Linked DNA regions of Adhaeribacter arboris. The protein of the gene in region 1 interacts with the protein of each later gene in a pairwise test. Links are inferred from orthologs where the notes say so. Each region holds a gene or a part of one and is shown on either strand. Other genes may lie near its edges. The genes, in order: sucC and sucD.

What was found.
Region 2: the proteins of sucC (region 1) and sucD interact in binary tests that used the Escherichia coli proteins (3 or more experiments, as listed by UniProt). The link is inferred for Adhaeribacter arboris from one-to-one orthologs.

The regions. Positions count from the first base shown.
Region 1 is NZ_PYFT01000001.1:283,444-298,663, forward strand. What follows is about bases 5,543-8,327. They hold sucC (ADP-forming succinate--CoA ligase subunit beta), read right to left. Parts: upstream 7,638-8,327; coding sequence 6,447-7,637; downstream 5,543-6,446. Other genes in these bases: AHMF7605_RS01230 (hypothetical protein), read right to left, coding at 5,543-5,664; AHMF7605_RS01235 (organic hydroperoxide resistance protein), read left to right, coding at 5,921-6,337; AHMF7605_RS01245 (glycoside hydrolase family 113), read right to left, coding at 7,743-8,327. Outside these bases: cell division protein FtsA, read left to right, coding at 1-899; cell division protein FtsZ, read left to right, coding at 924-2,474; AHMF7605_RS01220 (sll1863 family stress response protein), read right to left, coding at 2,693-2,992; AHMF7605_RS01225 (amino acid permease), read left to right, coding at 3,402-4,976; more of AHMF7605_RS01230, read right to left, coding at 5,305-5,542; more of AHMF7605_RS01245, read right to left, coding at 8,328-8,858; AHMF7605_RS01250 (ABC transporter ATP-binding protein), read left to right, coding at 9,096-9,749; AHMF7605_RS01255 (hypothetical protein), read left to right, coding at 10,368-11,159; AHMF7605_RS01260 (RecQ family ATP-dependent DNA helicase), read left to right, coding at 11,326-13,242; AHMF7605_RS01265 (hypothetical protein), read right to left, coding at 13,275-13,775; AHMF7605_RS01270 (hypothetical protein), read left to right, coding at 14,123-15,013. UniProt on the Escherichia coli protein: Succinyl-CoA synthetase functions in the citric acid cycle (TCA), coupling the hydrolysis of succinyl-CoA to the synthesis of either ATP or GTP and thus represents the only step of substrate-level phosphorylation in the TCA.
Region 2 is NZ_PYFT01000001.1:3,466,725-3,482,000, forward strand. Bases 4,123-6,963 are described here. They hold sucD (succinate--CoA ligase subunit alpha), read left to right. Parts: upstream 4,123-5,018; coding sequence 5,019-5,909; downstream 5,910-6,963. Other genes in these bases: AHMF7605_RS14545 (Dps family protein), read left to right, coding at 6,113-6,589; AHMF7605_RS14550 (T9SS type A sorting domain-containing protein), read right to left, coding at 6,682-6,963. Outside these bases: AHMF7605_RS14520 (choice-of-anchor tandem repeat GloVer-containing protein), read left to right, coding at 1-1,247; AHMF7605_RS14525 (response regulator), read right to left, coding at 1,432-1,866; AHMF7605_RS14530 (sensor histidine kinase), read right to left, coding at 1,883-3,154; more of AHMF7605_RS14550, read right to left, coding at 6,964-8,154; AHMF7605_RS14555 (beta strand repeat-containing protein), read right to left, coding at 8,252-11,092; AHMF7605_RS14565 (PA14 domain-containing protein), read right to left, coding at 11,517-12,719; AHMF7605_RS14570 (Kelch repeat-containing protein), read left to right, coding at 13,156-15,276. UniProt on the Escherichia coli protein: Succinyl-CoA synthetase functions in the citric acid cycle (TCA), coupling the hydrolysis of succinyl-CoA to the synthesis of either ATP or GTP and thus represents the only step of substrate-level phosphorylation in the TCA.

The DNA.
Region 1 (15,220 bases):
TTGTAGATCCGGTGGGTATGTCCGGGGTGCGGTTGGAAGGCAATTTCCATATTATTACGGCCCAATCTAACGCTATCAACAACATTAACAAATGCGTTACCCGGGCCGGTCTGGAAATCGATAACCTGATTTTAGAACCATTAGCTTCGTGTATGTCGGTGTTGAGCGACGAAGAAAAAGAAGCCGGTGTAGCTCTGGTAGATATTGGCGGTGGTACAACTGACCTGGCTATTTTTAAAGACAATATTATCCGCCACGCAGCAGTTCTTCCATTTGGTGGTAATATAGTTACCACGGATATTAAGCAAGGCTGCATGGTGATGCAAAACCAAGCCGAGCAATTAAAAGTACGGTTCGGCAAAGCCATTGCCGACGAAGCTTCGGATAACGAGATTGTGTCGATTCCGGGATTACGGGACCGGACCCCCAAAGAAATTTCCATTAAAAATCTTGCTTATATTATTGAAGCAAGAATGGAAGAAATTATTGAACTTGTTTATTCCGAAATTGTTAGAAGCGGATACGCCAATAACCTGGCGGCCGGTATCGTGATAACTGGGGGAGGCTCGCAATTACAAAACTTAGTACAGCTGGTAGAATACTTAACCGGCCTGGATGCCCGTATTGGCTACCCAAATGAGCATCTAGGTAAAAGTAAAATCGACGCTGTAAAAAGTCCGATGTATGCTACCTCTGTTGGGTTAGTATTAGCGGGTTACCAAGCCTTGGATGAACGTTTAAATCGTTACACCGAAATTGCCGCCCGTACTTCCGAAAACCGGGTAAACGAACGGGTAGCGAAACCTGCTGCTTCGGGCGGCAGTGACTTTTTCAGGAAAATAATAGACCGGACTAAAGGTTTATTAATCGACGATTTTGACGATAAGCAGAATTATTAAGATTTTATTAAAGGAGAGTTATATATGAGTTTTTCATCCTATAAGTTTGATATACCTACGCAAAGCAAATCTATCATTAAAGTTATTGGTGTTGGTGGGGGAGGTAGTAATGCCGTAAACCACATGTGTGGTCAAGGCATTAAAGATGTAGAATTTGTGGTATGTAATACCGACGCACAGGCTCTGAAAAGCAGCAATGTACCCAATAAACTGCAAATCGGCGTTGATTTAACCGAAGGTTTAGGAGCCGGCGCAAATCCGGAACGCGGTAAGCAAGCAGCCATTGAAAGCCGGGAGCAAATCCGGGAATTGTTAGGTAATGATACCAAAATGGTATTTATTACCGCTGGCATGGGCGGTGGTACCGGTACCGGAGCCGCTCCCGTAATTGCTAAAATTGCGAAAGAACTCGATATTTTAACGGTAGGTATTGTTACCGCTCCTTTTATATTTGAAGGTAAGAAAAAACGGGACGCGGCCGAAAGAGGAATCAAAGATTTAAGCGAGAATTGCGATACCGTTTTAGTAATTCTGAACGATAAACTGCGGGAAATTTTCGGGAATTTACCTATCCGGCAAGCTTTTGCCAAAGCCGATAATGTTTTAACCACGGCGGCTAAAAGTATTGCCGAAATTATTACGGTTACTTCGGAAGTTAACGTTGACTTTGAAGACGTTAAAACGGTAATGAAGGATTCCGGAGCTGCCGTAATGGGTTCTGCTACTACCGAAGGCGAAAATCGCGCTTTACGAGCGGCAGAAGAAGCTTTATCGTCGCCGTTGTTAAACAACACGGATATTCATGGGGCGCAAAAAATATTGCTTTCTATCATGTCCGGCGATCAGGCGGAGTTGGAAATGGATGAATTAACCGAAATTACGGAATACATCCAGGAAAAAGCTGGAGAAGAAGCCGAAGTAATTTTTGGTCACGGGATTGATTCGGAGTTAGGACAAAGTATTCGGGTAACCGTAATTGCTACCGGTTTTGCCCGGGAAGCAGTAACGATTAACCACAATCAAGTAAAAAAAAACAATTCTTTTCCGGAAACTGACCCCCAAATTAATATTTTCGACACCGATAAACAAGTAGTGACAAAGGAGGAGGCCGTACCCGTTCGTGCGGCTGCCCCGGTACGGGTACCCGTGCAGGACGCAGCGCCAACCCCGACCCCGGTTCCAGTAGTTTCTACACCCAATCCAACGGCTGCTCCGGTACCAACGCCTCCCCGGGTTCCTGCGGAACCCGCTAAGATTGTTTTCGACTTAGAATCGCAGCATGAGGTGTTTGCTCCCGAAGAAACAGGCGAAAGTTTTGCTAACGCACCCGCCGAAGAAGACTTGAATGATTTGCAGCAAAAATCACTGGAACGCCGGGAACGTTTACGCCGGTTAAGCAGTGAAATTACCAACGAAGCTATAAAGGAAAAACTAGAGGTTCCGGCTTACTTGCGTCGGAATGTGGCGCTGGAAAATGTACCACATTCTTCTAACCGTAATATTTCCCGCTTTAATTTAAGCGACGACAATGATATTTTAGGCGATAACAAGTTTTTACATGATAATGTCGACTAAAATTTACCAGGCATAAAACAGAAACGCCGAACATAATATTGTTCGGCGTTTCTGTTTTATGCCTGGTAGGATAGCGAATAGGAAGACTCTAAATTATCTCTGCTTATTATGTAAAAGGAACAATTTTTTAAAAATAAGGGAAAAACGGCTTTAATCAAAAGCTACAAGGCGGTTATTTTGAAGGAAAATCGTAATGATTAGCAGAAATAATATATTATCTAGTCTAACATATTCCGGATCTCATCTTTTAGATTTTGTAAACCATTTTTAATGTCCGTCCAAGTGTTAGAAGTTTCATCTTGGGTAGTTCCTAATTTTTGCGCCAATAAAGCGCGTTTTTTTTCTAATCCGGCGATATGCTCGTGGTAGGTGTGGTTTGAATCAGCGGTAGTAGCGTGGGCTCGGCCTTGTAAAACTTTGATTTTGCTGTCCAACTCTTCTAAACTCTGCTCAATTTCGGCCCGGCTCAAATGTGCTGGTGCCCGCATGTGGTCTGGTTTTAACGGGTAGTGATCCATAGTAAGTATTCGTTAATATAAGTTTAATGTACAATGCTGCGTATATACTAGCGTACCGGTTTGTACTTAAAAAAATAAAAAAGATATAATTTAAAAAAATTGCTGAGCCTTATTTTTAAAATTTACTTGTACGAAGGAGGAACAGCAGCAATTTTATTTGGAGTCCAGATGCGATTAGGCAAATTATTAAGTTAAGTTTGTATTGTTTACGCTGGTTAAATCTAATAGATTAAAATGTTTTCTGGTGTTTATTCAACAAATTGCAGAATTTCTTTAATTTAAGGTCGTATTATTTTTAAATTTTTAGGCTTTAGATATTATTTAGTTACTTAGGTGATTTTTGAATAAATCTGGAGTGTTCCTTACATTTTTACTAAAAGTTCAGTGTTCCAAAATTTAAGACAAACGAATGGCATCTAATTTATTCGCTAAAAAATCAATTAATAAATTAATTCAGGAGTCAGAAGGCGGAGGGGGTGATGGCCACGGACATACCCTAAAACGTACCTTATCGGCTACTAATTTAATTTTGCTGGGCATTGGAGCCATTATCGGTACCGGTATATTTGTTCTTACCGGGAGTGCAGCTGCCCAATTTGCGGGTCCGGGCTTAGTTATTTCCTTTATTGTGGCAGGTATTGCTTGTGCGTTTGCCGGCTTATGCTACGCCGAATTTGCCTCTATGATTCCGATTGCTGGATCGGCCTATACGTATGGCTACGCTACTTTAGGAGAATTGATTGCCTGGATTATAGGTTGGGATTTGATTCTGGAATATATGTTTGGAGCCGCCACCGTAGCCGTGGGTTGGAGTGGTTACGTGGTGAGTTTTCTTCGGGATTTAAACATTAATATTGCGCCGGAATGGTGGAATGCACCCGGGATTTCCTTAGTCCAGGATCCTAAAACAAATGCCTGGGTACAGGTTACCGACCAACTTACGCAGCAATTTACTTCGCAAGGAATTGATATTGCTACTTTACCCCATGCTACGGGTGTCTTTAATTTAGTAGCAGCCAGCGCTATTATTTTAATAACGGTTATTCTGGTGATTGGTATTCAAGAATCGGCCCGGTTTAATAATTTGATAGTATTCATGAAATTATTTGTGGTGCTAACTTTTATTTTGGCGGGTGGTTATTATCTTCTTCGCAATCCGGAAGTGGCCGCTCAGAACTGGACCCCGTTTATACCCGATAACACCGGCGAGTTTGGTCATTATGGTTGGAGTGGCATTATGCGGGCAGCCGGGGTAATTTTCTTTGCCTATATTGGTTTTGATGCCGTAAGTACCGCTGCTCAGGAAGCTAAAAACCCGCAGCGCGACATGCCAGTGGGTATTTTAGGTTCTTTAGTAATTTGTACCATTCTTTACATTTTGGTATCCGGCATTTTAACCGGTTTGGTAGATTATCGCCAATTAAACGTAGCCGAGCCTATTGCTATTGGTATTGAAGTGACGGGTTATTCTGTTCTCCGCGATTTAATTAAAATTGGCGCTATTGCTGGTTTAAGTTCCGTAATGCTAGTGATGTTGTTGGGGCAGCCCCGTATTTTCTATTCCATGTCGCGCGATGGATTGATTCCGTCTATTTTTGGGAAAGTGCATCCTAAATTTCAAACCCCTTATATTAGCTCTATTCTGATTGGAGTTATTTGTGCGATTACCGCTGGTGCTTTGCCCATTGCTCAGTTAGGAGAAATGACTTCTATTGGTACTTTACTGGCATTTGTAATTGTTTGCGGCGGCGTATGGTACATGCGCGTGCACGAACCGGAGCGGGCCCGGCCTTTCCGGACTCCTTGGGTTCCTTTAGTACCTATTTTGGGTATGTTGGTTTGTTTTGCTATGATGGCCAGTTTAAATATTCATACTTGGTACCGGTTAATAGGTTGGCTGCTCGTGGGCTTAGTAGTATACTTCACTTATAGCCGGAAGAACAGTAAACTAAATAAAACACCAGTGGTTCACAGTGGTAAATAATTAAACTTATTCATCTAATAAAAAAGAGAAGCTTTGTTATAGAAAGCTTCTCTTTTTATTTGTGTCAGGTCTTTCAAAATAGTGTTTCTCAAGAAGAAATTTTAAGCAAAAGCTAATTCAATGGGGTACAGCAACGGAAACTATCTTTCAGATAAACTATTTCACATACATTTAAAAGGTACCAACCTCTGCTAAATCATTTGTATCAGCTTTGAAATAAATGGTTATTAGTAAGGCTATCAATAGTCCCGCAATAAACATTATTATTTAGTTGTTTGATTAAATCTATTGACCTAATACTTGTGTCTTTTTACTTGCAATTTATCTGTTAATAGACTAATTCGCCTTCCACTCCTTTATACGAAGCGGCAATTGCCTTAACCAATTCCACTCCTTTAGCCGTTAAAGTTCCGTTTTCGTCGCTTAGGTTAGCTTCCGCTAATTGATTTAATCCAGTAGTACCAATGGAATTACGGTTTTTAAAAACCGTATCGCGGAACAAAGTGGTTACCTCGTGGTCACCTACTCCATTTACCCGGACTGGATTTAATAATTTTAATATAGTTTTAATGGTTTCTAGCATGGCCGGATGGTCCTGAAGCTGGTGGCGGCTGGTAATTTCCTGCTCAAAAGAGGTTTCGTTAAAGGAATCTTCTTGCGGAATTAATCTTAAGGCGTCTATACTCATCGTTTTACGTTTTATTAAATATTTTATGGTTATTACTTCGTTCTGCTTTATACCAGTTACAAGTAAAATAGTTCTTTTCAATTGCGTTTTGTCCTGTAATTACAATGGCTTATTCTACAGGCTACCTACTAAAATTTTTCAAAAAAACTGACTCTTGTAAAATAAATTTTGAAAATAAGCGGCTAGTTTCTCAACAAAGTTGCTTAAAACCTGTTAAATAAACTCTTAAAACTATCTTTCAATTAAATTAAGAACTATGAAAACCTTGTATACAGCCGAGGTATCGGCTACCGGAGGCCGCAGCGGTCATGTAAAATCATCGGATGGAATTATTGACTTAGACGTAAATGTGCCCGAGGGCTTGGGAGGTAAGAAAGGCAGTAGCAACCCGGAACAACTGTTTGCGGCCGGTTACGCTTCGTGTTTCCAGAGCGCCGTTTTATTGGTAGCGGGCAAGCAAAATATCCGCTTAGACCCGGCTTCTACTGTAACCGCTCACGTTAGCTTATTGCAAGTGGATAACGAGAAATACGGATTGGGTGTGAAGTTAGTAGTAGATTTAAAGGGAGTAGAGCACGAGCAAGCAGTGGAGATAGTAAATAAGGCGCACGAGGTATGTCCGTACTCGGTAGGTACCCGGGGTAATATTAACGTACAACTAGAAGTTGTGTAAATTTTTAAAATAAGTAAAAGTAAAAAGCGCCGCTCCGTTATGGGTGACGCTTTTTGCTTTTACTTGGCAGAAAATAATAGTAATAATAAATTAAGGTAAGAAGCACTTATTAAGCTAACACTTCTTTCACGCGTTCCGCAGCATCCTTTAATAGAACCGCCGAGAAAACTTTTAAACCCGATTCATCAATAATACGGGCGCCTTCTTCGGCGTTAGTGCCTTGTAAACGCACAATAATCGGAACCTGAATATCGCCAATATTTTTATAAGCCTCTACCACTCCGTTTGCCACTCTATCGCAACGAACAATACCACCAAAAATATTAATTAAAATGGCCTTTACGTTCGGGTCTTTCAAAATAATCCGGAAACCCGCTTCTACGGTTTGGGCATTGGCTCCACCCCCTACGTCCAGGAAGTTAGCCGGCTCACCACCCGATAATTTAATAATATCCATGGTGGCCATTGCCAGACCTGCTCCGTTTACCATGCAGCCTACGTTACCATCTAACTTTACGTAATTTAAGTTACTGGCACTGGCTTCTACTTCCAAAGGATCTTCTTCGTTATAGTCGCGCAGATCTTCAAAAGCCCGGTGGCGATAAAGAGCATTATCATCCAGGTTTACTTTGGCATCTACGGCCAGTATTTTATTATCGGAGGTTTTTAATACCGGGTTAATTTCAAACTGAGATGCATCGGTATCCAGATAAGCTTTGTAAAGCGCGGTAATAAACTTAACCATTTCTTTAAAGGCTTCCCCTTCCAGACCAAAAGCAAAAGCTACTTTACGCGCCTGAAATGGCTGCAAACCTACGGCCGGGTCAATCCATTCTTTAATTATTTTTTCCGGGTGATTTTCGGCAACTTCTTCAATGTCCATCCCGCCTTCGGTGCTAGCCATAATTACGTTCTGACCTTTCGCCCGATCGAGTAGAATACTCATGTAAAATTCTTTCGGCTCCGAAGGACCGGGATAATACACATCCTGCGCAACAAGAATTTTATGTACTACTTTACCTTCCGGACCCGTTTGCGGGGTTACCAGAGTCATACCTAATATTTGCGAAGAAAGCTCACGTACCTGGTCCAGGTTTTTGGCCAATTTAACCCCACCGCCTTTGCCGCGTCCGCCCGCGTGAATCTGCGCTTTGATAACATGCCAACCCGTACCGGTTTCGGCTGTCAGGCGTTTTGCGGCTTCAACGGCTTGGTCGGGATTGCGGGCAATAATACCTTCCTGTACCCGTACACCATAACTTTTTAAGATTTCTTTTCCCTGATATTCGTGTATGTTCATGTTAGGAGCATTTCGTATGGCACGAAAGTAAACGATTATCTTATTATTTCAAATTTTTATTAGACGTTAGTCTAGGTCGATAGTCCATAGTCCACGGTCTACTGATTATCTACTATGGTCTGTGGACCGTGGACTATGGACTATCGTTAGTCCGTACCAGGCAGCTAAAATCTTTTCGGCGGGTTTGTGTTGGGGCGTAAAATCGCGGTGGTCGCGGCCGTTAGCGCGTACTTGCGGGTACCATTTCCAGATAAAAGTTCCCCCAAACCAGGGTTGCTGCCAGAAGGTTTGAAAAAGAGCTTCGTAACAGTTAGCCTGAGTTTGATAAGACTCATATTGTTCCGCCGATATTCCGCGTTCCGGCCACTTCCAAGGCTCAATGGCAGCATCGGGAGTGCTTTTGTAACCAACTTCCGTAAATACCACGGGCTTCTGGTATTTTGTTGCTATTTTCTCTAAATCATTTAAATAAGGTTTCCAACCAGCCCGCAGTTCGGTTAAGCTAGGATTGTTTTTTTTGGTGAGCGGAAAATAACCTTGTACCCCAATAAAATCGAGGGCATCCCAGAATTTAACTTTTTCGTATTCCAGGTACCAGTTAGCCGCATAGGTGAGCTGGCCGTGGTAAACTTGCCGGACATCGCGAATTAACTGTCGCCATTCTTTTTCGCGGGTAACGGCGGCTTTCATTAACTCCGTACCAATACACAAAGCTTCCATCTGGTTTTCTTCGGCTATTTGGGCATAGTGTAAAATAAAAGCAGAGTAATTTTTAAACCAAGCTTGCCAGTCTGCTTCGCTGGTCATTTCTATATCGCCGAGCCACTTAGCTGGCTCCCGGTCCATCAACCAAATATGCGGCTTAAGCAAAGTTTTGATGCCGGCTTGTTTGGCTAAGCGGGTAGTATAAATTAATCCCTGGTCACTTTCGCCCCAAAAGATTTTACTAACGTGCGTATTAATATGTAATTCTGGGGTATTATACTTGCGCTGCCAGCCAAAAGGCGTTTGCGCTATCCATTGAATATTTTGCGGTTGAAGAGCCATTATTTGGACTAAAGTAACAGAATCGCCGGCTACCCAATTTACACCCCGAAAGGCAATCTTATTTTTAAAAGCGGAAGTAGAATTACTATTTGGCGACACCCGGAAGCAGACATGTAGTACGGCCATGCTGGATAAAATAAGAAGAAGCGCCAGGAATGATCTTCCGGTTGTCATATTTTATTAGTTATTATTACTCCAGAAACCTAAATTATTAAATTTAGAATTTTCCGCTAATATTTTCTGAGAAGATGTATAAGGTTTTGAGTGAGTAAATTTGCAAGTACAGAACTATTTTTTTAGGCTGATATATTTCAGAATGCATACCCAGACTTACTAAATTGTAAATTATGGCAACTTTTATCTAGATTTGCCGATAACTACTCTTCGAGAGACACTAAAAATTTAACCTGCTTGCTGCACGCCACCAATATTCATAAAGCTTACGGAGCTCTGCCCGTTTTGAAAGGTATTACGCTCCAGATTGCGAAAGGAGAAATTGTTTCTATTGTTGGTTCATCGGGAGCCGGTAAAAGTACCTTGTTGCATATTTTAGGTACCCTGGATTCCGCCGATCAAGGCGAAGTATACTTTAATGGGAACGCCGTTAATAAATACCGGAGTGTGGAACTGGCCCGTTTCCGGAATCAGCACATTGGGTTTATTTTTCAGTTTCATAATTTGTTGCCGGAGTTTACTGCCGTCGAGAATGTGTGTTTACCCGGTTTTTTAGCTGGCCGCCCCGAAGAAGAAGTGGCAACTCGTGCCAGAGAATTACTTAAAATGTTGAACCTGGGTCACCGGTTTGAGCATAAGCCCTCCGAAATGTCGGGCGGAGAGCAGCAACGTACGGCAGTTGCGCGGGCTTTAATTAACGCCCCGGAAATTATTTTTGCGGATGAGCCCAGCGGGAATTTAGATTCGGAAAATGCGAAGGAGCTTCACGAGATTTTCTTCCGCTTGCGCCGCGAGCTGCACCAAACTTTTGTTATTGTTACCCACAACGAACACTTGGCCGAAATGGCCGACCGTAAATTGGTAATGAAAGATGGGTATCTTTTGAATTAATCATGGTTCAGGCTGATCATTTTAACTAGAGAACTGGTTCCTTTTTTGCCTGATTAATCTATTGCTAAAAAATTTAGCTAATTGTTGAGTAAGTAGTCAGCTATATATACCTAACATTTTTTTTCCTGAAATCAAAGCTTTCCAAATATACCGCTAATTTCCTGATTTCTACTTTTGGGTTTTGCTAGTTAAAGGCCTCATTTTAATTCGATTACTTAAATTTCCGCTTTTACTAAAACCAAATCTAAGGTAAAGTTGGAACATAAAACGGAAGCAAAGGTCTAAAAACAATTTATTCGGGTGTTCGAAGGTATGCCAAAAAGGGGAAGGCTATATTTTGGCAGTAGTAAAATGCATATTATCAAGTAAATACGAAATTGAAACCTTATTATTTTAAAAGAGTAGAAAAGCTTCCCTGCTTGCAGGTAAATACTACTTTTAAAGTGTATAAGCAATGCTTATTCAGCTGATCTTTAGAGGTAAAAATAAGCTGGAAAATTGCTAAAAACTTTTTTGTAACGTATTGATAATCAGGAAGAATAATTTGCCTTTTTTATTAGCATAATGGCACCAAATACTAATGAGATATGTTTTCAATTTGAACATAAAAACAAAGAAATGAATCAGGAAATCAAAGAAGACAAGCTAGTTAAGAAATCGCGAATTGAGAGTTACGATATCGCGAAATCAGACGAAACCATGCACCTGGCCATCGACCTTGCGAAGTTTATTAAAGAGAATAAATTGTATCAGAATATTCAAGGCAAGGAATACGTGAACGTAGAAGGATGGCAATACGCTGGTTCCCGATTGGGTATTCTGCCGGTGGTAGAGCACGTGATTAACGTGAGTACCGATACCGAACTAAAGTATCAGGCGAAAGTTAATTTGCTTAATTTACGTACGGAACAAATAGTGGGGGCTGGTTTTGCCATTTGCTCTAATAAAGAACAAGGTAAAAAGTATTACCAGGAATTTGCCATTGCCTCCATGGCGCAAACCCGGGCCATTGGTAAAGCTTACCGTAATATTTTGGCCTGGATTATTCGGGCAGCTGGCTACGAACCAACTCCCGCCGAAGAAATGGATTATACGGGAAACACCCAGGATGCGCCTCGCGTAGAGCAGCCGCAAGCAGTAGCCGAAACTAAAGCAATGAAAGCTGTTCCGGCCGAAGCGGAAAAGCATGAAGCTGCGCCGGCACCCGCTGCCTCATCGGTGAAATATGCTTCGGCCAAGCAAAAAGAAGAAATTATTCGTTTGCTGAACAATCCAGTGATTACCCGGCAGGAGAAAACCAAAATGTTGCTGAACATAAATAAACTGGATGAAGAACGAGCTACGCAAGCTATCGCGAAACTGAAAAAAGTAATTGAAGATCGCGAAGAAGAACAAAACGCAGCTGCCTAAGTATTCTTCCTATCTTTACTCTTAATCGTTAAAGCCCGGCCTAAAAAGAGCTGGGCTCTTTTTATTTAAAAATTAACTCAACTTTCCTAAATAATACCCATCTTTTTTCCTATCACTCCATTTTTCATTTTTTATTGAGTAATTTTGGCTTCCAAAATAATTTTCCTTGGAGCCGAATATTCACCAAATTTTACAGCAATACTGGCAGTACAGCGCTTTCCGGCCCTTACAGGAAGATATTATTCAATCTGTTTTAGCAGGAAGCGATACTTTAGCTTTATTACCTACGGGTGGCGGTAAATCCATTTGTTTTCAGGTGCCGGCTCTGGCAAAACCGGGTATTTGCCTGGTTATCTCCCCGCTCATTGCGCTCATGAAAGACCAGGTAGAGCAGTTGCAGAAAAGGAATATTGCCGCCGTAGCCATCCATTCTGGTTTAAGCAAGCACGAAATAGATATTATCTTAGATAATTGCGTTTTCGGACAGATAAAATTCTTGTACGTATCGCCGGAGCGCCTGCAAACCAGTATTTTCCGGGAGCGGGTAAAACGAATGTCGGTTTCTTTACTGGCCGTTGACGAAGCGCACTGTATTTCGCAGTGGGGCTACAATTTCCGGCCGTCCTACCTGCAAATTGCCGAACTGCGAAGTTTACTGCCTAATATACCGGTACTGGCTCTTACGGCTACGGCTACCGAGGTAGTGAAGCAGGATATTCAGGATAAACTATTATTTCAGAAAGCCAGGGTATTTCAACAGAGCTTTGCGCGGGCTAATTTGTCGTATTCTTGTTTGCCCACCGAAGATAAGCACGGCCGGTTATTAGGTATTTTGCAAAAAGTGCCGGGTAGCGCAGTGGTATACGTTAGAAGTCGCCGGCAAACCGGAGAAACGGCTAAGTGGTTGCAAGCCCGGGGTATTTCAACGGGAATTTACCATGCCGGTTTATCTTTTGCCGACCGCACTAAGTTTCAGCAGCAATGGATAGAAAATAAAATTCGGGTAATTATTGCCACCAACGCTTTTGGGATGGGCATTGACAAACCGGATGTACGGCTGGTAATACACTTAGATTTACCCGAAACGTTAGAAGCCTACTACCAGGAAGCGGGTAGGGCAGGTCGGGATGGGCGCTACTCGTACGCTACTATTTTGCTGGGGCCAGCCGATGCCGAGGATTTACGCAACAAAGTAGCCGAAGCGCACCCACCCATTGAAACCCTGAAACGGGTATACCAAGCTTTGGCTAATTATTACCAGATTGCCGTAGGAAGCGGCGAGTTTACTTCTTTTGATTTTCAGATAGAGGATTTTACCCGCACGTATAAATTAAAAGCCTTAGAGGTGCATCATGCCATCCGGAAGTTGGAAACCGAAGGATTACTGCAGCTGAACGAAGCGTATTACGCTCCATCAAAGCTGTATTTTGCCGTTAATCACGAAGAATTATATAAATTTCAGGTAGCGCACCACGAATTTGATCTTTTGCTGAAAACCTTACTGCGGATTTACGGCGGTAATGTATATACCAGTTTTGTGAAAATTAACGAACGCCAGATTGCCGGTTACATGCGAACCACCGAAGCGGCCGTTCGGAAAGCCTTGGAGTACCTGAACCAAAGGAATATTGTAGAATACGAACCACAACGGGAAGCGCCCCAGTTATTGTTTACCACTCCCCGTTACGATGCCGCCAACTTACCGCTCGATAAATTTAAATTAACGCAGTTCCGGAAAACGGCCTTGCAAAAAGCCGAAGCCGTTATAAACTACTTGGAAACGACCAGCCGGTGCCGTACTCAATTGTTACTCCGGTATTTTGGGGAAATTACCGATGAATTATGCCGGGTTTGCGATTTTTGCCTGACCCGGAAAAAAGAACAGCGGCAAGAAGACAACCAAAAATTTCTGCAAGAGCAAATAGTTACGCATCTTACCCAGCAACCGCTGCACCCCAAAGCCTTAGTAAATCTCTTTGAGCCAAAATTTGCTGCTGAGTTAACCAACCTCATCCGCGATATGTTAGAAAAGGGCCAATTAAAATACAATAGCCAAAGTAAATTGCAACTGGTGAAAAGCTAACTGATTAGTGCGATACTACCCGAAGCATAAAGTTACGGTAAGATAGAAATAGAATCTGCATCCGTAAAATCTACTATTTCAATTTTTAAATCCCGGGCTAAAAAGTGTAATTTATTTAAAACGGCTTCTTTTTCTGAGGCCTGAATTAAATGGATTTTATTTTCTTCGGAAAATTTTAAATAACCGTTGTACACTCTAGAAGAGAACGTAGTAGAAGTAGCGGTAGAGTATAAAGTACGGCTTACCTTACTGGATTGAATAAAGGCATATTCTATTAAATCGTAAGAATGAATACGGCTTTGTTTATAACCTAAAATCCATAAGTATTGCTTAAATGTTTTATCCCGTACATTTATTTCCAAACCATAATGGGTAGTAAAAACTATTAAAAGCAAAAAAAGAATACTTACCCCGAATAAAAAATAATAAGTGGGTAGTAAACCAATACTAAAAATTAACAGGCCCACTGTTATGAATCCCGTAGTACCAGAAAAATAACTAACCGTTTTGTAACCGTAAATTTTAGGGTGCATGATTCTGGTTATGGAATAAATAATTGCTATGTTTTAAGTTTTATAATTAAGTAGTGGTAAGCACTATCCTCCTAAAATATAGCAATTAGCGTGATGTCCAGCAAATTAGATAGGAAATTTTTTAAGAATATTCTTATAACAGGGGGATTAAAGATTAAATAATTCTACCTGCATCCAGATGGGGAAAGATAATGGATAACAGATTTTAAGTTCTACTAGAATAAATAAAAAAATTAAAATGCAAGGCAACCATTAGGCATTTTGTTACGACCTGTAAGTAGTTCAGCACTTTCGCGCTAAAAAATTTAACTATTTACTTACTGATTTAAAACAAAATGGTTACTGCTATGAAACATTTATTCCGAAACAGCTTTCGTTTTCTGCTTCCCGCCTTGCTTCTGTTTGCCTTTAGTTGCGACGATGACAAAGACGACAATAATGTAACCCCTCCGCCAGCCCCAACTGAGCAGGTAAAGCTGCAAACCAGTTCTTCTCTGGGTAGCTATCTGGTCGATAAAGATGGCCGGACTTTGTACTACTTTTCGAATGATGCCAATGGCCAAAATAATTGCCCCGGCGGCTGCGAAGCCGTTTGGCCTTACTTTTTCGTCGAAAATTTAACAGATGATATGATCGGTGATGGCTTGGATAAAGCTGATTTTGCTACCATTACCGCCGCAAACGGTAAAAAACAATTAACCTACAAAACCTGGCCTTTATATTATTATGCTCCTGCTGTAAACGGAACTAATACTTTGGAAGCTCCTAACCAAACCACCGGCGAAGGAGTAGGCGGCGTATGGTTTGTTGCCAAACCTGATTATACTATTATGCTGGTAAATGCCCAACTGGTAGGCAACGATGGTAAAAACTATAAATCGGATTATACCGAAGGCGAAGGTAAGACCATTTACTTTACGGATGGTAAAGGTCTAACTCTCTACGGATTTAAGCCAGATAAATTCAACAAGAATAATTATACGAAACCAGATTTTTCTAACAATTCCGTATGGCCCATCTACGAAACCGATAAAGTTGTTGTGCCTTCTACCTTAGATAAAACCTTGTTTAGTTCAATAGATGTATTTGGTAAAAAACAGCTTACTTATAAAGGCTGGCCTTTGTATTACTTTGGCCCGGATGGTACTGTTAGAGGATCTAATAAAGGGGTAAGTGTGCCCAATCCAGGAGTATGGCCGGTTATTCTGAAAGATATTGCTGCCGCTCCACCACAATAGTTTTAATTACAATTCTGTTTTCATTTTTTTACTTTAAACAACTAATTAATGCTTATTGGGTACAAGCCCGGCTTGTACCCGATTTGTTTTTGTAGATAAGTAAAATGGCATAAATTATAAGTACTTCGACGAAATTAGTTTAGACTATAATTTGCTATAAATTCCTAATTCTTTAAAGCTTACTAAGTACAAACCAATAAGTTTTGT
Region 2 (15,276 bases), 3.2 Mb from region 1 along the record:
CACAAAGCATTACTACCTCCGAAGACACGCCAAAAGCAATTACGCTCACCGGATCGGGCGGCTCGCCGCTTACCTATGCCATTCGCTCTAATCCCCAGAACGGTACAATTAGCGGTACCGGCGCGAATCGTACGTATACCCCCAAAGCTAATTTTACCGGCAAGGATTCTTTTACCTTCACGGTAAGCGTGGGCTGTGAAGTATCGGCTCCGGCTACGGTAACCATTAACGTAACGGCGGTTAACGATGCCCCGGTACTTGCGGCTATTGGTAACAAAACCGTAGAGAAAGGTTCTACCTTAACGTTTACCGCTAAAGCCACCGACCCAGACGCGGGCCAAAGCAAAACCTTCTCCTTAGTCGGCGCGCCTGGGGGGGCAACCATCCACGCGGTTTCCGGTGTCTTCAACTGGAAACCTTCGGTAGCAGGTAACTACAGTTTCAGCGTGAAAGTAACGGATAACGGCTCCCCGGCTCTTTCCGACCAGGAAACCATTACGGTGAAGGTAATCAACTCAACGGGCAGTTTGGTTCGGGTAAATGCCGGCGGAGAAGCCGCCGCTACTTCCCTGGGTAGCTTTAGTGCCGATACTTATTTTAGCGGGGCTACCAGTATATCGGCTACTACTTCACCGATTGCCAGTACTACCGATGATATTCTTTACCAGAACAACCGCCGGGCAACAGATGTGGGGGGCAGCTTTAGCTACAATATTCCGGTGAGCAATGGTACTTATACCGTGAAGTTGCACTTTGCCGAAACCTTCTATACTACTACCGGACAGCGGAAATTTAACGTGAAAGCCGAAGGCGTTAGTTGGTTAAGTAATTACGACATTGTAGCCGCGGCGGGAGGTGCGAAAGTAGCCGTAGTAGCAACCAAGAACATTACCGTGGCCGATGGAAATGTTACGCTGCTCTTTTCTTCGGTGGTAGATAAAGCTTGTGTAGCCGCCATTGAAGTGCTGCCGGCAAGTGGTGCCGAATCTGATAAAGCTACTACCAACCTGATTGCTAATTTGTACCCGAACCCGGCCGAAAATTCTCTTACTATTGCTTTAAATACAGCAGTGGAGAAAGTAGAAGCTAAGATTACCAATAACACGGGCGATGTGGTAAAAACAATAGATCAATCCGTAGAAAACAACAAGTTGCAGATAGAAATATCAAATTTAGAAGCGGGTCTGTATCAGCTACACGTTCAAACTCCGACCGGCGTGCAAGTTTACCGGTTCGTTAAAAAATAATTTCTAGAAAAGCTTATATTCACACCATGTAAAAAGCAGAACATCCTAAAAAGATGTTCTGCTTTTTTATTAATACATCTAAACTAAAGAGCTATTCCGTTTAAATCCGCCGGCTTTAATTTTGACTGTTTTCTGCTGAAGCAACTCATTAACTTAGATTAGGAGTTTAGTATTTTTAGATACATCAACTTTCTAAATCGTTAAATCTTTCAGCTATTAAGTCTCTTACTTTCTCTACGGTTAAGGGTTTTAAGATGTACGGCGCGGCATACTCACTAGCCCGGACGGTATCTTGCGGGTGCGAGGAAGTAGACAGCAGGGCAATAACGGTATCTTGCTTTACCTTATCCGCCAAATCGTTATGGTACATTTCTAAAAATTCGAAACCATCTAACATAGGCATATTTACGTCCAGAAAGATTAATTCCGGTTTAAAATAATTAGGATCGGCCGAATTGAAATTGCCTTTTTCTATTTTTTGCAGATACTCCAAGGCATTCAGGCCGTTGCTAAATACCCGAATGTTTTCGGTTACTTCCATCCGGTTTAACAAACGATGATTCAAAAAATTACTGGTTTCATTATCATCAATTAACAAAACACCTTTCAGCTTTCGCATAATTAAAAAATTGCCGTTACTTTTTAGGAATAAAAACCCGGAAGGTAGAACCCTCGCCTGGCTTACTAGTTACCTCTACTTTACCATGATTATATTCCAGAATACGTTTCACAATAAATAATCCTACTCCATTCCCTTCCACATCGTCACGTAAGCGTTTAAACAAAGAAAATATTTTTTTCTCGTGCTTAATTAAATCAATGCCCATGCCATTATCGGTTACCGCTATAATGTTAAAATTTTCATTGGCCGTGCTTGTAATTTCCACAACCGGGGTTCGTTCCGGGGAACGGTATTTAATCGCATTACTTACCAGGTTGTACAAAATACTTTTTAAGTTCTTACGCGAAAACCAAACAATTGGGTTTTCTTCGAAGTGAGTCTGTATGCTGGCACCGGATTGCGTTATCACTTCGGCTAAACTGTCCTGGACTTCCCGGAACACTTCCGTTATGGGTATTTGAGTGAGTTCTTCTTCGGTATTTTTCTGAATTTTACTTACTTCTGTTAAATCGCTGATAGTACGGTGCATCTGTTGAATGGCGTTCTCTAACTTCTCTACCACTTCCTTAACTTCAGATTCTATGGGCGGCAACTCTTCTTTTAAAACGCTTAAAAGGCCTTCGGCATTAATTACCGGCGATTTAAGATCGTGCGACGCACAATAAACAAAATTATCCAGGTCAGCGTTAATCCGGATGAGCTCGCCATTTTTAAGCACTAAGGTTTTCTCCGCTTTTTTTCTTATTTCTACTTCTTTTTCCAATTCGCGGTTAGCCCGGATAAGTTGAGCCGTTCGTTGGTTTACCCGCGTTTCCAGTTCATCATTTACCCGACGTAAGGCAGCTTCCGCTTTGTGTCGTTCCGCGATCTGCCATCTTAATTCGTCGTTGGCAAAAGCTAAGGTATCGGAACTAGGAATCAGCAAAATTTTAGGTAAAGAACGTAATAGAATAAAGGCGGTACCTAAGGATAAAAGCCCCGTTATAATCTTTACTAAACTGGCTACATCGTAAATCGGGTCCCAAACGGTCCAGATATCGAGTAAATGGGTAGCGCCGCAGGATAAAATGAACATCCCAAACAACACAAAAACGTGTTTCTGCACCAAATCTTTCCGTTTACGAGCCAGGTAAAAGAGCATAAACGGAATAGAAAAGTAAGCCAATCCGGTTAAGGCATCGCCGGTTACGGTCGGCCATAGAATAACGTCTTGCCACTGATAGCAATGCCCATGCGGCATAAACGTGGAAGTATCTATAAAAGCCAGCATTATTTTAGTCGTCATCTTACAAACAATATACTGTTCAAACAAACCAACATGGTATGCTACTTATTCAAAAGCTACAAATCTGGGTACAGGCATCGATTATTCCTGTAATACTTACCGTTTGTCTAACACTACTCTTAAATGTTGAAATTAACGATTTAAAACGCCGTTAAAATAATTTTACTTGTATACTTTCTATACGCCCTATCTTATATAATTTGGAGATCAACTGCTCCTTCTAACAACTTAAAAATACTCTATTAATAATTGACAGTAGTTTAAATACTTGCAATTTTAACTTCTTTACTCCTAAAAAATAGCACCTTTTTAAGGAAATAAAAAAGCACTTCTTAGCATAGCCAAAAAGTGCTTTTTTGCTGAAAAATAAAGAGCAATTACTCTATGTAACCTTGTTCCCGCATCCAATCGTCGTTGTAAATTTTAGCCAGATAGCGCGTACCGTGGTCGGGTAAAATTATTACCATTACATCTTGTTCGGTTAAGTGCTGCCGGGCATACTCCAGCGCCCCGAACACCGCCGAACCACAAGACCAGCCCACAAACAAACCTTCTTCTTTGGCTAATCGCCGGGTCATTACCGCGCCGTCTTTGTCGGTTACTTTAGTAAAATGATCAATTAAAGTAAAATCTACATTTTTAGGCAGAATGTCTTCGCCGATGCCTTCGGTTTTATACGGATAAATTTCGTTTTCATCGAAAACGCCGGTTTCCTTGTATTTTTTAAATACCGAACCGTAAGTATCAATTCCAATAGCTTTAATGGCGCTGTTTTGTTCTTTTAAGTACTTGGAAATGCCGCAAATGGTACCGCCGGTACCTACCCCCGTGGCTAAATACGTAATTTTGCCTTCGGTTTGCTGCCAAATTTCGGGGCCGGTGGTTTCGTAATGCGCCGCCGTGTTCGACAAGTTATCGTACTGATTCGGGTAAAAAGAATTCGGAATTTCGCGGTTTAGCCGTTTGGCAACCGAGTAATAAGAACGCTCATCTTCAGGGGCTACGTTGGTAGGGCAAACTATTACTTCGGCGCCCACTGCCCGCAGAATATCCATTTTCTCTTTACTCTGTTTATCGGTAAGGGTAAAAATACATTTGTAGCCGCGGGCAGTGGCCGCAATGGCTAAACCCATGCCCGTATTACCCGAAGTACCTTCAATGATAGTACCGCCGGGTTGTAGAATACCGGCTTTTTCCGCGTCCTCAATCATTTTAAGGGCCATGCGGTCCTTTACCGAATTACCCGGATTAAAATATTCGACTTTAGCCAGAATGGTAGCCTTAAGCCCATCGGTTACTTTGTTTAACTTTACCAGCGGCGTTTTGCCAATAGCTTCGGAAATATGATTTAAATACATGAAAAGCAAATTTATAGATGGCCGAAAAACAAAATAGTACCGCCTTCTTTATTTATCCTTCCACAAAAATAAGCGAATTATTTGGGATAATTAAACCAAAGCCCGGATAGTTCTGCTATTGAGTGGTATTAAAATGCTGTTAGTAAGGCGGCTCCTCATCCGCTTTAATCGCTTAGTACGAAAAATTCTTGTTTCATTTAATTCATTGTTAAGCAGATAAGATACTGGAAAATAGTTTTTGAGTAAAAATATTCATCTCCACCCGTTAACTTTTCTTTTCATTCGCCGAGCAGTAGATAGACTCTTGGCTGCTTTCCTGGCAAAAGACAACTCTCTTCTAAATATTTCTGTATTATAGTCGGCTACTTTACTTATTTGGGGATTATAAGCAAAACCCGGCGGGTAAATTTATCCGGTAAATCCTTAATTCTGTTTGGAGCGGATTTAAAAAAAACTATTTTTGCAACACCTATTACATACGTACCCACTTTTTTAACCTGACTGACATGAGTGTTCTAGTAAATAAAGATTCAAGAGTAATTGTACAGGGCTTTACCGGCTCCGAAGGTTCGTTTCATGCCCAGCAAATGATTGAATATGGCACGAACGTAGTAGGCGGGGTTACTCCGGGCAAAGGTGGCAGTACCCACCTGGAGCGGCCGGTGTTTAACACGGTTGCCGATGCCGTGCGCGAAACTGGGGCAAATGTTACCATTATTTTTGTGCCGCCGGCTTTTGCCGCCGATGCTATTATGGAAGCGGCCGATGCCGGAATTAGCGTAATTGTCACGATTACGGAAGGTATTCCTACCAAGGATATGATCTACGTGAAAGAATATATCAAGGAAAAATCTCTCACTTTAATTGGGCCCAACTGTCCGGGTGTAATTACTCCGGGCGAAGCGAAAGTAGGTATTATGCCGGGTTTTGTGTTTGAGCCGGGCCGGATTGGGATTGTATCGAAATCCGGAACCTTAACGTACGAAGCCGCCGACCAAATTGTAAAAGCGGGTTTAGGAATTTCTACGGCTATCGGTATCGGCGGTGACCCTATTATTGGTACGCCTACCAAAGATGCCGTGGAACTGCTCATGAATGACCCGGACACCGACGCTATTGTAATGATTGGCGAAATTGGCGGTAACTACGAAGCAGTTGCTTCGCACTACATTAAAGAAACCGGCAACAAAAAGCCAGTGGTTGGTTTTATTGCGGGTCAAACGGCTCCGAAAGGTCGCCGGATGGGTCACGCCGGAGCTATAATTGGTGGTGCTGACGATACTGCCGAAGCGAAAATGCGTATTATGCAGGAGTGCGGCATTCACGTAGTAAAATCGCCGGCTAATATTGGCGAAACCATGGCTAAAGTATTAAAAGGCGAAGCCATTGAAGCGTAAAAATTAGCTAGTGTTTAGCTAGTAGTAACTAGATTTTAGATACCAGACTTTTATAAAATTAAAAAAAGAGATGCTTTAAAAGGCATCTCTTTTTTTATGCTCGTCTTGATAAATAAGCTATTCAAAAAAGTTTTCTTAAACTTTAAGGAGTATTTACAAGTTTAAACCGTACATAATAGAGAACGACGAAAACCTATAATACTATGCAAGACTTAACCGCAACCGGCCTCGAAAAAAAAAGCAATCAGGAGTTAGCTACTAAGCTGAACGAACTTCTGGCTAATTACCACATTTACTACCAGAACGTGCGCGGATTTCACTGGAACATCAAAGGGGGTAATTTTTTTCAGTTGCACGCTAAATTTGAAGAATTATACACTACTGCCTTAACCCGCATCGACGAAATAGCGGAACGCATCTTAACTTTGGGCTACACGCCTTTACACAGCTTTTCCGAATATATTGTTAATTCTACCATAAAAGAAACCCATAATCTTACTTCGGATCGCGATACCGTAGGAACGACCATCGAGAACTTAACTTTTTTACTTCATTTGGAACGTGAAATTTTAAAGTTAGCCGACGAAAGTAACGACGAAGGTACCTTAAGCTTAATTAGTGATGATCTAAACGAAATCGAAAAAACCTTTTGGATGCTTAATGCTTTCCTGAACGGGTAACCTAATCGTAACTAGGCGCTAAAAACAAAAAGCGGGAGAAAATTCTCCCGCTTTTTGTTTTTAGCGCTAAAGCCCGCAGGTTTTTATTTAAATTATCGCACCATAATCTTCTTGCTGTAAGAATGACCATTACCTGACACCGTTAACAGGTATACACCCGCTGCTAAATACTGATTCTGATTGATTTGAAAAGTATCTTCTCTGCTTAGGGTTTTTACTTTACTCACGTAATATCGCTGTCCTACCAAGTCCGTTAGCAATAGAGAATACTCTTTATCATCGGCTCCGCCAATAACTATATTTATTTCTCCTTCCGTTGGATTAGGAAAAACGTTCACGGTAAAAACCGAGTTTTCAATTAAATTAACTGCCACTATTTCTGAGTAAGTACTATTCTTGTTATTGTCAGTTTGTTTCAGGCGGTAATACGACAAACCATTAAACGGTTGCATATCCTGCGCCTGATAGGTTATACTAGTACCTGCTGCTTTAACTATAGCTACTCTATAGTAATCTTTTAAATTGCGGGTTTTCTCAACGGTAAAAAAATCACTTTCCGTTTCCGAAGTTGTTTTCCAATGCAGGTCTACGCGTGAATTATTTAAAGTAGCCGTAAAATTTAACAGCTGCACAGGTAAAGGCGAATTGTTACCCGATAAAGTCCAGGGCGAAAAAGCAGTTACATCCGGCACGGTAGCCGAATAAGCCGTACTGCTTTGGCCGGGTAATGGCAACTCCCAGATAGCGCGCGCCGCATTCCAACGCTGCGCCTGCAACATGGTTACTTGCCCTACTTCCTGGGGGCTAGCAGTAAAAGTAAGTGTGGCCGTGCCGCTTGGTCCGTCTTTGTCTATTTGCCAGAATCGATCGACGGTGTTGGTGCTGTTATCTTTGCCGTTCCAGCCGTTTACATTGGTAACTAAGTTAGGCGTGGTAGGGTAAGGTTGATTAGTAACACTGGTAGCGTAGGTAGCAACGGCCACGTTTCCTATTGTTCCAGCTGTTAGATTCAGCACAAAAGGGATATAATTACCCGTTGCCGTACCAAACGGAAAAACGTGGGCTCCGGTACTATTACTGATATTCCAATTTATCCGGCTCGAGTTATTGGTCTGTTCGCTTATAATATAACCATTGGTGCGAGCTATGGCAGTAGGAGCATTATTGCCAATAGTTAAAGTCCTGGAATTTAAAAACAGAGGGCCAGTAGTTAAAGTAAGAACATCGGTGCGTACATTTTGCTGCAAAGTAAGCCCAGCTGTATTATTAACTGTAAATTTTTCGAATCTGGTAAGCGAAGAACCAGTTATTGCTTGCCCAACTGTTCCGGTAAAATTCACGTCGCCTATCCCGTTCGGGTTAATAAATACGTTATTGGCCGCATTATTCGTTATATTTCCTTGCAGGGTAATAGTACCGTTATTATCAATACTGCCATCGGTACCAAAAGCCGTATTGTTGATTAGGTTAGCATTAGTGCCGGTAATAGTTAAAAAGGAACCGGTTCCTACTACTATTTTCCCGCCATTGTTAACGACACCCTGGGCCTGCAGAAAGAAAGGCAACAACAGAAACAGGCAAAAAAGTAACCTCTTTCTTAAGCAGTAGATGGATGATATACACATATCCTTAGTGTTCATTTTTTAAGTTTGAAGGATATTATTAATCGTCCATTCTACGCCAATTGGTACCATCCGAAATTATCTCAACGGCTCCTGCAGCAGCTAAAGAACTTGCGGTAACACCGTTGCCCGTCGTAATAGCCGGTGAAACATTAAGGGCTTGAGAACCATGATTCACGATCCGATATACCCGGCCTGTGCAGGTACTTGCCGGCGGCAGGGTAAAAGTGTTACCAGCCGTTGTACCGGTTTTTATTACTACGTGGTCCGTAGCATTAAGTGAGTAATTACCCGTTTGAGTTTTAACCGCCAAAGTGAGCGATCCATTAACGGACAAGGTAGAAGTTGGCGTGGTAGTAGCGATTGCTACCCTTTCTCCGGAAGCAGTAATTCGCATGGCTTCGTTGGTAGTGGCAGTTCCTCCCACTAAAAAAATAATAGATTTTGGGTCAGTTTGATTCGGATTATTATTTACTATGTAGAAGTCATTTCCCGCTGATAAAATATAACCATCGTTGGCTTTTCCAGTTTCTATAGGGTTACCATTTTGATAAACATAACCGGAACCATTTATTCCTACATCAATAAAATTGGTGGTTTCGGTACCATTATTAGCCGTTGCTACAATATCGGAACTGGCCTGATTCCCAGTGGATAAATTTTGAATATTGGTTTGGAAGTAGTTATTAACACTTCCTTTCGCGTATATAGCATTAACTGAAGTAGTAGTACCCGCATCAACTACTAATTTTTCTGGATTATCATCATCAAAGGTAGTGGTACCAATGCCCACATTACCGGCTGGAGATATAATCATGCGGGTATTTAATGCGGCTGGCTGCGCCTCGGCATTAGCTAAAGTGCTATTAGCATCTAAATTAAAGTTCTGAAATCGAATTTCTTCCGCTACCATGCGTATCCGGTCGGGGCCAAAAGCGTTAGATGGGTCATTGCCAACGAAAAAAAGCATCTCCTGCTGCTCCGTCGCGCCCCCGGGCCGTACTTCTATGGCAGCATCCGGGTCAGAGCCGGTATTGGCAAACATAATTCTTCTGGGAGTTGTAGTAGAGGTAGCACTTAATCTTAGATTGCCGTTTACGTCTAATTTCTCTGCGGGAGCAGTAAGGCCAATGCCTACATTACCATTGGCCAAAACGCGCATTTTTTCGGTATTATTGGTAATAAAAGGTAAATCAAAATTAGTGATAGTACCTAGGTTACTTAGCGCACCTACACTATTGCCTCCTAAAGCCCAGCTAGAAGACGCACCCGCTGTTACCCAAACGGGCGAAGCATTTACTCCCGCCGATTGTAGCACTTGCCCAACTGTACCTGCCGAACCATTCGGCATAAAGGCGCCGGTTAATTTAAAATTTCCTACTACATCCAGCTTTTGGGCAGGCACTGTTACGCCAATACCTACGTTCCGGGCAGCCGTAATACGCATGGCTTCATTGGTGGGGGCTGTACCACCGGTCGTAAAAATCATATCTTTGGTGGCATTATTATTTACGATATGAAAGTCCTGGCCGGCTGATAGTAAGTAGCCATCGTTCGCCTTACCGGTTTCTATGGGATTACCCGTTTGGTAAACATAACCGGAACCGTTAATACCTAAGTCAATAAAATTGGTAGTCTCGGTACCATTATTAGCCGTGGCTACGATGTCGGAACTGGCCTGATTACCGGTCGACAAATTTTGAATATTCGTCTGGAAGTAAGAATTAATGGTTCCTTTAGCGTAAATAGCATTTACCGACGTAGTGGTTCCCGCATTTACAAGCAATTTCTCGGGGTTGGTAGCATCAAAGGCGGATGCACCAATACCTACATTACCTGCTGCCGAGATCCGCATTTTTTCGGTATTATTGGTAATAAAAGGCAAATCATGGTTCGAAATAGTACCTAAGGTTTTAATGCCCGTTAAAGTATTACCATTTAATACCCAGTTCAGGTTACTGGTAGCGGTACTCAGGTCTACCCAAACCGGTGAAGCATTGGCACCCGCCGATTGCAAAACGTACCCGGCTGTACCCGGCTGGTCATTCGGCATAAAAGCCCCGGTTAATTTAAAATTCCCTGATACATCTAATTTTTGGGCAGGAGCCGTTACGCCCAGACCCAGATTACCAGCACTATTTACCACGTTTATGGCCGTACCCGTAGGATTTAGCCATTCCGTTAAGTTAGCCGATTGAGTAGCGGAATTACCCTGGATAGATAAAGGTACGCTTGCGTCACGGGCACTTCTTACTAAAACGCCTCTGTTGGGGATGGTAGTACCGGCTATAAAGGCCGGGAAAGCTGCTGTTTGACGATCACCAGAGAGAATAGTTGTATGGAAAGAACCCATTTGTAAGCTGCGGCCACCACCACCCTGCCAGAAAATATCGCCGCCATCACCACCAATGCGAAAATCACCGGTACCGCCGGTATTGGTAAAAAGTAATTGTGAGATAGTCCCAGTCCGACGAACTTCTAAGGTGTTATTTACTGCCAGCGAATTTCTGGGATTAGTTACGCCTACTCCCACAAAACCGGCCGAGTAATAGATATTATTTGTACCGGTTTCTTTTATCCATTGGTTACCCATATCCGAAACAAGCGGGGTCCAGGTGGTACCGGTATAATAGTAAAAACCAGGAGTAGTACCATCTGTCTGGTACACCAACAAACCCGTAGCCGGACTAGCAATAGCCGTACGTTGGGCTTCCGTCATGCGGGGCACTAATATGCCTTTAGAAGTAGAGTAAACATCCAGTACCGCCGAAACATCCGGTGTACGACTGATATCGCTGATACCCGTATTCTGAGCGAAAACGCAAGTACTGTAAACAGAGAGCAAAAACAACAATCCAGTTTGTAAGTTTAAATAGCGCATAAAAAATTTATTAATAATCCAACACCCAATTTACCATAAGAATGACTAATACCGTGGAATCCTTTAACTAAGATAAGTTAAAAATTTGGGTGATTTTCAAAAAGCAAAGCGGTAAAAAGGAGTCTTTTAATTTATTTTGACTTTATATGCGGGTCGCCTATATAGTCCTTAAAGCAAAATGTTTAGGCTATATTTACTGTAGTAGAAAGAATAAATACCCTTGGAAAGTACAGGCAACTTATTTTATTCTTTTTGATTGCCTTACTTTACAGTATTTTAATTTGGCTTTTTTTAAAGAAGGAAACAATAACAAAAAGAATAATACCGGAGTTAATAAACTTGTTTAATAGCTCGACCATTCCGTTCTTCATCGGCGAAAAGTACTATTAGCCTGTTGCGCCCACGGTAAGAAGTTGTTTTCTAGCTACTCCATTTTATTTGCCGAAACGATAAATTCTACCCGCCGGTTTTTAGCCCGTTCTGTTTCAGTAGCATTGCCCGTAATGGGGCGGCGGTCGGCGTAGCCCTGAGTAGTAATTCTGTTACCCGCAATCCCGTGCTGCTGCAAGTAATCTGCTACTACTAGCGCCCGTTTAATGGATAGTCTTTTTTTCAGCCGATAGCTGCCAAGATTATCCGTATGCCCCGCAATGTTTATATAGAGGTAAGAAAATTTCTGTAACAACTTCACTAAACGGTCTAATTCCGGAACGGACTCGGGCAGCAAAACACTTTTACTTTGCGCAAAAAATACGTTCTCTAATACCATAGCTTTATCTGTTTCCAGGCTATCCCAGGTGTCTTCTCGTGGTGTAGCTACTATTGGGGTTTCCGGAGCATTGTTCGTAGGTAGCCGGCTCGCGGTTGCTCTTTTCGGTTTATAGATAACAACCGGTAATATTCCGGTAACCGAAGGCACCGGTTCGGGTAAAGTAGAGGCTGCTTTTTTAACTTGGGCAGATGAGGTACGTAAAGAAGCAGAAGTAATTTTAGAGGTGGCTTTAGGTGCCAACTGTACCACCGCAGGCACCGGTTGATAAACAAGAAGCGGAACAGGTTGGCTGAACAAATAGCGTTGCGGAATTATTTCTTCTGGGGTATATACGGGTAACCCCAATACCCGGACAACATCTTTCGGGCATTCCCAGGCCAACTTTATAATTGTAGTAACCGGCCCGTTATAATACTCTAGCTTAAGCTTGTAATAATGGCCGGCTTTTAATTCTATACCTGCTTCGCGTACTACTTCTTCCTGTATATTCCAATCGTTGATCAATAATTTACCGCCCAGCCATAATCGCACGCCATCATCTACGTGTACTATTATTTTATAAGTACCCGTTACCGGTGCCAGTAATTTGCCGGTCCATCGTACCGAATAATCTTCGGCGTATACACCCGGACCCGGACTTTTCCGGAATAAATAAAAATTAACTTGCTTATCCGTCCGCGAAAGTACTTTTTCTTCGAAGTTTGTTCCGTTATAATAATCGCCTCTTAATCCGTTACCTCTTACTCCTTGCAGAACAGCATAATTTCTTTTAACCGGAACGGCTAGTTGTGCCCGAACAGGTTCAACTGTCCTTAAGGCCGCCAATAACACAATAGTAAAGCAGACATAACGCATATTAATCCCGGAATTAAGAAAATGTTTTCAAGGAAGATGTTTCTTATAGGAGATGCAGGTATCTTCAAAATTCCATATATAATTAGGGAAAATGAATAATTTTGGTAACTTAGAGAAAATTCTTCGATAATAAACTAATTTACACTCCACTTTAAGGTTAAGAACCCTAGCTCTAATTTCTTTAAGGGCAGGTCTTCATTAATTGAGATAAATCTAGAAATTCCATAAACCACCGTTAGCTTTCCGGGATGGCTGTAGCTTTAAATAGATTGGCTATACCTCCCACTTTTAGCTCGCCCCCCTCTGAAATTATATTTTGTTTGAAAACAGATGGGATAAAAAGGAACAAATAAATAGCTTCAAAAGTAAGAACATAATAGCTTAGCGACTTATTAAGCCCTTAATGGTTGTTTTTTATTTTTTATTTCAAACCCGTATGATTAAAGTTTACTTTATTAAGATTCGGAAGCCCCAGGAGAGGTTTCCTCTTACCGCCCGCGTTCTGTTACTGTTGCTTTTACTATTTCAGGTACAGGTAACCTACGCCCAATGGACCCGCCAGAAAAATGCCAATAAACCACGAGCCGAGATGATGAATGTAGTTTACCAAGGTAAAATGTATAGTTTCGGTGGGATTGGTAAATGGCCCCAGGTAGAGCCGGTACCAGAGGTTTATGATCCCGTTCAAAATAAATGGAAAATGTTAGCTCCTATGCCCGCCGGGAAAACCGTTACGCACCAGGGTATTGTAGTAGTCGATGGTAAGGTTTGGCACATTGGCGGCCGTTTGGAAAGTACAGAAGGTCCGCTTACGCACGAAGTTTGGATATACGATATCAGCCGGAATAAATGGTCCAGAGGCCCGGCGCTAAAACATCCGGTTACGGGTAAACCTGTTTCCTGGGGGGGTGGCGGAGCAGCCTTAATCGGGCGCACTATTCACTTGGTAGGAGGCTTTGCTATGACCACTTGTAACGGTGACCAAGATCAATTACACCTGACTCTCGACGTAGACAAATGGGCAGCCAACCCCAAGAGTACCACCTGGGAAAACAAACTAACTCCTATGCCCATTAAACGCAATCACATGAGTACCATTGTTCTTGACGGTAAAATGTACGTTCTCGGCGGGCAATTCGGCCACGATTGCGGGGGCGGTCAGGATAAAAGATATTCGCATGTGTATAATCCTTTAACGGATAAGTGGACCCAGTTAACGGATCTGCCCATGGATCGCTCGCACTGCGAAGCCAGCGTTTTTGCCACCGGCGGTAAAATATACCTGGTCGGCGGGGATGGAGGCGCCAATAAAGTTACCCGGTTTAACCCGGCCGCCAACGGTGGCCGCGGTTCCTGGACCAATCTTCCGGCCCTGGAGCTGCCCCGGCCTTTTATTGCGCTAACGGCAAAAGCAATTAACAACAAATTAATTTTAGCCGGTGGCCGTTTCGAAAATTCGCATACTACCCGTTTAGAAACCTACAGCGCTCCCTTTCCGCAGAACGTTGCTTATAAATTTGGCTTTCTGGAAGATTGTATGAGCCGCACGGTAATTTCAAACGAGAAGATTACCGTAAAAAATTTACTTTATACCCAAGAAGGAGAAAAACAATACCGTTTAACTTCCAGCGCTTCGTGGCTAAAAATCAGCAAAAATGCTACCGGCTGGGCGGTTCCATCGGGAGTTTACGTGGAAGCTAGTATTCAGGCCGACGGCTTACCGGCGGGTAATTATAAAGCTACTATTACCGCAAAAGGAACCGGTGGCGGCCCAAATTTTACGAGTGCCAGTTTCTGCGTAACCTTAAAAGTAACGCAAGGTTCTTCGGTTTTAACTATTACGAAGGCAGGTAACGGATCGGTTGTTAAAAGTCCGGACAAAGAGTATTATTCCTACGGCGAAACCGTGCAGTTAACGGCGAAGCCCGCTAGTGGCTACCGGTTTGCTGGGTGGTCCGGAGATGCCTCTGGTACTGCTAATCCGCTTAAAATAACCCTGAAAGGCAACCGCCAAATTACGGCTACCTTCCGCCGGAAAGAAACAGAGTTAACTATAGTTCGCATTAATGCGGGTGGCGGTACGCAAACAGTTAATGGCGTAACCTGGCGCGGTTGTGCTTCGGAAAATGGCTGCCGCGATTACGTAGACGGTGGTTTTGCTTACACAGAAAAACCTTCCCCCCAAATTACCGGAGCGCAATTTAATAATCTAAACCAAGCCATTTACCAAACCGAGTGGACAGGCGGTGAAACTGGAAGCAATCCCGTACCCAAGGGAGCTACTGCTTTCTCGTACCGCATACCCGTAGCAAATGGTAAATACCTGGTGCGTTTGTACTTTGTGGAGTTAAATAAAAATGCCGACAACCAGCGCGAGTTTGATATTAAATTGGAAGGCAAAGTAATCCAGAAAAACTTTGACATATTTGCTGCGGCTAACGGTATCCACAAAGCCATCTACCGGGAATATCCGGTAACCATCTCCGACGGAGCCGTTAACCTGGCATTCATTCGCCAGATTCAGAATGCTAAAATAAGCGCTATTGAAATTGTACCT